Regions from separate parts of the Stenotrophomonas sp. YJH_SMC_10 genome, predicted to be linked through region 2. Evidence: predicted binding sites of a transcription regulator. Region 2 holds the regulator's gene; the other holds the start of a gene.
What was found. The regulator FliA, encoded in region 2, starts transcription of late flagellar genes. The targets are predictions, from matches to a motif close to TAAAGTTTNNCNNNCNNNGGCCGATAA.
Positions count from the first base shown of each region.

Region 1 (3,822 bases), on a different contig from region 2:
CTGAACCAGGACCTGGACCGCTTCGACGGCCACTTCCACGTTGAACGCGTGGACGCAGCGGCCGGCCAGGACGACTGGCTGATGGCCTGGCGCGCCGATGCCCGCGGCGATGGTGCCGGCGTGCGCGAGGTCCGGGTGTTGGAGGGCAACGTCGGCTACCTGCGGCTGAGCACCTTCTATCCGCTGGATCTGGCCCGGCCGAAGCTCGCAGCGGCCTTCACACTGCTGGCCGACACCGATGGGCTGGTGCTGGACCTGCGCCAGAACGGGGGCGGCGACGACGGCAGCGCGGACCTGCTGGTACGCACGTTGCTGGACACGAAGATCGACGCGGTGCAGCAGCTGGACCGGCGCGGCCGGCGCACGCCGGTACCGCTGCCTCCGGCGAGCCTGCCCGCGTACCTGAAACCGCTGGTGGTGCTGATCGACCGCCGCACCGGCTCGGCGGCCGAGTTCGTTGCCTATTCACTGCAGGCGTTGGGCCGTGCCCGCATCGTCGGCACGCGCAGCGGAGGTGCCGCGCATATGTTTGGTGATCCTGTGCTGCTGCCCGATGGCTATCAGATCAGCATTCCCGACCGGCAACCGATCAACCTGCGCACCGGCGGCAACTGGGAACGAACCGGCGTAAGGCCCGATATTGCTGGCGGCGACGACCCGCTGTTCATCGCACGGCAATTGCTGGCGCCGGCAAAGTCGTCACGATGAACGCAGCATTGCGTGGCCATGCTCTCGCAGACGCGCGGATGCGTGCCTAGAATCGAAGCATCCCGGTAGTTCCCGGGCGCTTCGAGTGAATGGACTCAATGAAGATTCTGTTGACCGGCAGTTCCGGGCGCATCGGGCGCGCGATCTTCGGTGCGCTGGCGGCCACCCACGAGGTGGTGGGCCTGGACCGCAGCCCGTTCGCGACCACGCGCATCGTTGCCGATGTCACCGATCGCCAGGCCGTCGCGCGTGCGGTTCGCGGCGTGGACGCGGTCATCCATACCGCGGCCCTGCATGCGCCGCATGTCGGCCTGGTGCCGGATACGGTGTTTCAGCAGATCAATGTGGAGGCCACCGCACACCTGCTGCAGGCGGCGCGCGACGCCGGTGCACGGCGCTTCGTGCTGACCAGCACCACCGCCCTGTACGGCCACGCGGTGGTGGCCGGCGGCTGCCGTTGGATCGACGAAGACACCGAACCGCTGCCGCGCACGATCTACCACCGCACCAAGCTGCAGGCCGAGACCCTGGCCGAAGCCGCTGCCGCGCCGGGCTTCAGCGTTCGCGTGCTGCGCATGGGCCGCTGTTTCCCCGAGCCGCCCGAACGCATGGCAATGTTCCGCCTGCATCGCGGCATCGACGCGCGCGATGTGGCCAGCGCACATGCCGCGCTGCTGCTTGACCACGACGGCACAGGGTTCGCACGCTACCTCGCCTGTGCGCCGACGCCGTTCCGCCGCGAGGACTGCCTGGAACTGGCCACCCATCCGCGCAGCGTGCTGGCCCGCCGCGCACCGCAGCTGCTGGCCGAGTTCGAGCGCCGTGGCTGGCCATTGCCATTGAGCATCGACCGCGTCTACGACAGTGCCCGCCTGCGCAGCGTGCTGGGCTGGCAGCCGAGCTTCGGGCCGGACGAGGTGCTGCAGCAGTACGCCGTCGGCAGCATCGAGGTACTGCCGCGCGCGCAGTGGCTCAAGGACCGCGTGGCCGAATGAAGGCGTCGGCAGGGACGGGCCGCTGACCCGACCCTGAGCAGATTCAGGAATATCCAGGCGGGTTGCCTCAACCTCGTTGGCGGGCGGCCGCTAACCCGGTGCGCTTCCAGCGCCGGGGCCCCCCGGCGGCCGGTGGCCTGCGCGACGGATCGCGCGCCTGCGCGGTGCCCTCGGGGTGCCGGTCGTCCTGAACTGCCTTGTGGACCCTCCCATGCCTTCTTCCCGTTCCGCCGCTGCCCGCCGCCCGGGCAGCATCGCCCACAAGCTGATGCTGGGCACCGCCGCCATCGCACTGCTGTGCTTCGGCCTGACCGCGTTCCTGATCTATCGCCAGGCCAGCACCAGCCTGATCAATGCCTCGCGGCAGACCATGACCAGCGAGGCGACCGCCGAAGCGCGCCAGGTGGCGGCCGATCTGGGCACCGCCTTCGCCAGCAACGATGCCATGGTTGAAAGCGTGCTGGCCCAGCGCGCCCGTGGTGACGTGCCCGACCGGGCCAGCCTGGCGGCGGTGCTCGGCGAGCAGCTGCGCAGCCATCCCGAATGGCTGGGCAAGAGCACCATGTGGGAGGCCGATGCCTTCGACGGCAAGGATGCCGAGTTCGTCAACACCGAGGCGCACGATGCCACCGGTCGCTACATGAGCTACTGGGCCTGGCAGGAGGGCAAGCCGCAGCAGTCGGTGATGACCGATTACACCGAGACCGCCAGCGGATCGGGTGACTGGTACATGGGGCCCAGCCGCGACAAGCTGCCGAAAGTCAGTGAACCGTATGCCTATGACATCGCCGGGCAGCAGGTGCTGATGAGCACGCTGAGCACGCCGATCATCGAGAACGGCAGGTTCCTGGGTGTGTTCACCGTCGACTTCTCGCTGGCAGCGTTGCAGAAGCACCTGGCCACGCTGAAGCCGATGGGGGCCGGTCGTGTCGAACTGCTCTCGCCCAAGGGCGTGGTGCTGGCCTCGGCCAATGCCGCCGAGATCGGCAAGCCGCGCAGTGATGCATTGACCCGCAGCATGCTGGCCGAGATTGCCGCCGACCGCCCGTTCGAGGCCTTCAGCCCCGATGCGGCCGGCAACGTGCGCGTGTATGTGCCGCTGCGCGTGGGCGACGCCCCGCAGCGCTTCGCGCTGGGCGTGGTGGTGCCGCACGCGGTGATCGTGGCAGAAGCGCGCCAGCTGCTGTGGCTGACCCTGCTGGTCGGCGTGGTCGCCGCGCTGACCCTCAGCGCCGGCGTGTATGTGCTGCTGCGCCGCCTGGCGATCCGTCCGCTGGCCGAAGCCGTGCGCGTGGCCGGTGACGTCGCGGCCGGCAAGCTGGACAGCGCACTGCCGGCGCGCAGCAATGACGAAGTGGGGCGGCTGCTGGACGCGATGCAGGGCATGCGCGGCCAGCTGCAGTCGGTGATGGCTGCGCAGGCCGAAATGGCGCGCCGCCACGATGCCGGTGAACTCAGCTACCGCATGGATGCGGCAGCGTTCCCGGGCGAATATGGCCGCATGGTGGCCGACAGCAACCAGCTGGTGGCCTCCAGCAACGCCGTCACCCAGCGCCTGGTGGACGTCATGCAGCGTTATGCCGTGGGCGACCTCAGTGTGGACATGGAAGCGCTGCCGGGCGAGAAGGCGGTGTTCACCGCCGCAATGGCAACCACCAAGCACAACCTGGCCGCGATCAACGAGCAGATCCAGCAGCTGGCCGCCGCGGCGGCCGCCGGTGATTTCGCGGTGCGCGGTGATGCGCTGCGCTTCGACCATGACTTCCGCCGGATGGTCGAAACCCTGAACACCATGATGCAGGTGAGCGACCACAACCTGGCTGCGCTGTCCACGCTGCTGCGCGCGATCGCCGCCGGTGACCTCAGCACCCGCATGCAGGGGGATTTCCACGGGGTATTCGCGGTGATGCGCGACGATGCCAACAGCACCGTGCAGCAGCTGACCCAGATCGTTGGCCAGATCCAGCAGTCGGCGGCCAGCATCCGCCTGGCCGCCGGTGAGATCGCGGCCGGCAACAGCGACCTGTCGCGCCGCACCGAACAGCAGGCGGCCAACCTGGAAGAAACGGCTGCGTCGATGGAAGAGCTGACCTCGAACGTGCGCCAGAATGCCGAGCAT
Region 1 is NZ_JCAFUS010000012.1:131,098-134,919, reverse strand. Features, by position in the region: gene AC5P9C_RS15805 (S41 family peptidase) at 1-708, shown strand, start outside; gene AC5P9C_RS15800 (NAD-dependent epimerase/dehydratase family protein) at 807-1,703, shown strand; gene AC5P9C_RS15795 (methyl-accepting chemotaxis protein) at 1,915-3,822, shown strand, end outside.
Region 1: a site for FliA is predicted at 1,771-1,797, ahead of AC5P9C_RS15795 (methyl-accepting chemotaxis protein). Genes of this name have one in related genera too.

Region 2 (3,822 bases):
GGTCCACTTCCTTCTTCAGCGAGCGGGCGACATCGCGGGCGACCTTGGGGAAGCGCGAGAACACCTTGCCCACTGGCTGCATGCGGGTGCGCATCACCGCCGACTGCAGGCGCGCGGTGGCGATGTCCAGGGTGGACACGGCGCGGTCCAGCTCCTCGTCGCGCAGGCGGGCACGCAGGGTCTTGAGCCGGTTGCGCGACAGCACCAGTTCGCCGATCAGATTGACGATCGCATCCAGGCGCTTGGTGTCCACGCGCACGGTATGTTCCGCCTCGGCCAGCGGCTTGGCGGCCGGCTTGGGCGCCGGCGCCGGTGCGGCCGCCGGGCGTGGGGCAGCGAGCGGCGCCGGCGCCGGCGCAGCGGCAGGCTTGGCGCCGGGTGCGGCGCTACCGTGCAGCTGGTCGAGCAGGGCTTCGAATTCGTCTTCGCTGATCAGCCCGTCGTCGGCCTTCTTGGCCGGTGCGACCGCGGTCGGGGCGTTGCCGCCGTGCAGCTGGTCAAGCAGGGCTTCGAATTCGTCGTCGGTGATCAGGTCACTGCTACCGGCTGCCGGAGCGGCGGCGACAGGCGCCGCCGCGGTGCCACCGTGCACATCGAACTGGGCGATCAGGTCCGGCGGTGCATAGCCCGGTTCGGTGCCGGACGACACGGCGTCCAGCATCGACTGCAGGTAGTCCAGCGATTGCTGCGCGGCGTCGAAGTGGTGCGCCTGCAATACGGCCTGGCCGGCGCGCGCGGCGCCCAGCGCTTCCTCAGCAGCGTGGCACAGCTCGACCATCGCGGTGACGCCAAGGAAGCCGGCGCCGCCCTTGAGCGTGTGATAGCCGCGGAACACCGCGTTCAGCTGTTCGCCGTCCTGCGGTGCCTGCTCCAGCGACACCAGCTGTTCGCCGAGGCGATCCAGGATTTCCTGTGCCTCGATGATGAAATCGGCAGTGATGTCGTCGGATACCGCGCTCATGCTTACAGCCCCAGATCCGACAACAGGTCGTCGGCGTCGTTCTGCGAGACCGCGTGGCGGTCCAGTCCCTTCAGTGCCGGCCCGGCCAGTTCCGGGTCGGTGCGATGCTGTTCCGGCGGCAGGCCGAGCGCGCCGAAGCCTTCGTGCACGCGGCGGACGATGCCGACCACGCGACGGATGATCTGCCCGGTCAGGTCCTGGTAGCTCTGGGTCAGGGCGATCTCGGTCAGGTTGTGGCGGATGCGCTCGAGCTGTGCGTCCTGGCCCGGCTGCAGGCCTTCGGCGCGCAGCTGCTCGGTCAGGCTGCGGCATTCCTCGGCCAGGTCCAGGGTGCGGTGGGTAGCCTGTTCGGTCATCGCCACCACATGGTCCAGGCGTGCGCAGGCATCGTCCAGTTCACCGGCCTCGCTGGGCACGGTCGGCAATTCGCCCAGGGCCTGCCCGAGCTCGCGGGCCAGCCGCGAGAGGCCGCTCATCATCGGCTGCGTGCGCAGCGCGACCAGCCCGTCGATGCGTTGACGCCAGGCGGCTTCATCGCCGGACTCCAGCGCGTCCAGGGCTTCCTGCAGGCGCAGGGCGAGGGCGTTTCTGTCGACCGTGGTATCCATCAGGCGCTGGCCGCCAGGCGTTCGAAGATCTTGCCGAGCTTTTCTTCCAGCGTCTGCGCGGTGAACGGCTTGATGATGTAGCCGTTCACGCCGTTCTGGGCTGCTTCGATGATCTGCTCGCGCTTGGCTTCGGCGGTGACCATCAGCACCGGCAGGGTCTTCAGCTTGGCGTCGGCGCGGATCGCCTTGAGCAGTTCGATGCCGGTCATCACCGGCATGTTCCAGTCGGTGACCACGAAATCGAACGGCTGGCTCTGCAGCAGCGACAGCGCGGCATGCCCGTCCTCGGCTTCGGCGGTGTTGGTGAAGCCAAGATCGCCCAGCAGGTTCTTGACGATCCGACGCATGGTCGAGAAGTCGTCGACGATCAGGATGCGCATGTTCTTGTTCAAAGCAGAGTTCCTTTGTTGTTCATTCCGGGCGGCCGGGGGCAGCCGCCTCGGGCATGTTCACTCTTCCAGGCCGGCGTCCGCCGCCTCGAAAATCTTCAGCCGTCCACGCAGGCGCAGCACGGCCTGGCCGTGGATCTGGCAGACCCGCGATTCGCTCACGCCGAGTACCGCGCCGATCTCCTTCAGGTTCAGTTCCTGCTCGTAGTAGAGCGAGAGCACCAGCTGTTCGCGCTCGGGCAGGTGGCCGATGGCCTTGCCCAGCTCGCGACCGAACTCGCCACGCTCCAGCACCTGTTGCGGGGTCGGGCCGCCCTGGGCGACGGTGTCCAGCTCGCCCTGGTCTTCGATGCGCGATTCCAGGCTCAGCACCTGGCCGCGCGCGGCGTCTTCCATCAGGCGCAGGTACTCGGGCAGCGGCATCTCCATCGCGGCGGCGACTTCGGTGGCGCTGGCGGCGCGACCGCTGCTCTGTTCCAGGCGGCGGATGGTGGCGGCCGCATCGCGTGCGCGCCGGTGCACCGAGCGCGGCACCCAGTCGCCACGGCGGATCTCGTCGATCATCGAGCCGCGGATGCGGATCGAGGCGTAGGTTTCGAACGAAGCGCCCTGGTCGGCGTCGTAACTGCGCGAGGCTTCGATCAGGCCCATCATGCCGGCCTGGATCAGGTCGTCCACCTCGACGCTGGCGGGCAGGCGCGCGGCCAGATGGTGGGCGATGCGTCGCACCAGGTCCGAATGCTGGGCGATGACATCGTTGGCCGCCGAGCGCTGGACTTCCCTGTACTGGGCTGCGCCTTTCATGCTGCCACCCCACGCTGCTTGAGGATGCGTTCGAGGAAGAACTCGACGCCACCGCGGGGTTCGGTCGGCGCCTGCCAGCGCGCGGTACGGCGTGCGATCTCGGTGATCGCCAGCGCCGACGGGCTGGACGGATAGGCCTTCACCACCGGCTGCTGGCGCTGCACCGACAGGCGCAGCCAGTCATCCTGCGGCACGCAGCCCAGGTAGTTCAGCGAGACGTCGGCCAGGAACTTCTCGCAGACGCGGGTCAGCTTTTCGTACAGCACGCGGCCCTCGTTGGGGTCGCGGACCATGTTGGCCACCACCTGGACGCGGTCCACGCCCCGTTCGCGCGACAGCACCTTGATCAGCGCGTAGGCGTCGGTGATGGACGCCGGCTCGTCACAGACCACCACCACGGTGTCCTGCGCGGCCTGGCAGAAGGTCAGCACGCCGTCGGTGATGCCGGCGGCGGTGTCCACCACCATGATGTCCAGCTCGCGTTCCAGTTCGGAGAACACATTGACCAGGCCGACGTGCTCGGCGGGGGCCAGCTCGGCCATGTGCCGGCGGCCGGACGCGGCCGGCACCACCAGCACCCCGTTCGGGCCTTCGACGATGACGTCGTCCAGCGAGCAGCGGCCGGCGACCAGGTCGGCCAGCGTAAAGGTGGGGTTCAAGCCCAGGATCACGTCGATGTTGGCCAGGCCGAGGTCGGCGTCCAGCAGCAGCGTGCGCTTGCCCATGCCGGCCAGCGCCACGGCCAGGTTGGCCGACACGTTGGTCTTGCCCACGCCGCCCTTGCCGCCGGTCACGGCAATGGTGCGCACAGGGCCGAGCGGCTCGCTGCGGGTGGCCGACAGCGGGAAGGTCTTGGTCAGCTTGGCGTACTCACGCGACGGCATGGTTCAACTCCGGGTTGCAGGGCATATCGGCCGCTCGGCGCAAATCTTCAAGGCGAAGTACAAGATTGGCTGCACTGGCCCGGTGCAGGTCCTCCGGAACGTCCTGCCCATCGGTCACCCAGGTGATCGGCAGGGCGTGGTCCACGGCCACCGACAGGGCGTTGCCGAAGCGGCCG
Region 2 is NZ_JCAFUS010000023.1:26,881-30,702, reverse strand. Features, by position in the region: gene AC5P9C_RS19620 (chemotaxis protein CheA) at 1-961, opposite strand, end outside; gene AC5P9C_RS19615 (protein phosphatase CheZ) at 964-1,569, opposite strand; gene cheY (chemotaxis response regulator CheY) at 1,569-1,961, opposite strand; gene AC5P9C_RS19605 (RNA polymerase sigma factor FliA) at 2,019-2,762, opposite strand; gene AC5P9C_RS19600 (MinD/ParA family ATP-binding protein) at 2,759-3,646, opposite strand; gene flhF (flagellar biosynthesis GTPase FlhF) at 3,633-3,822, opposite strand, start outside.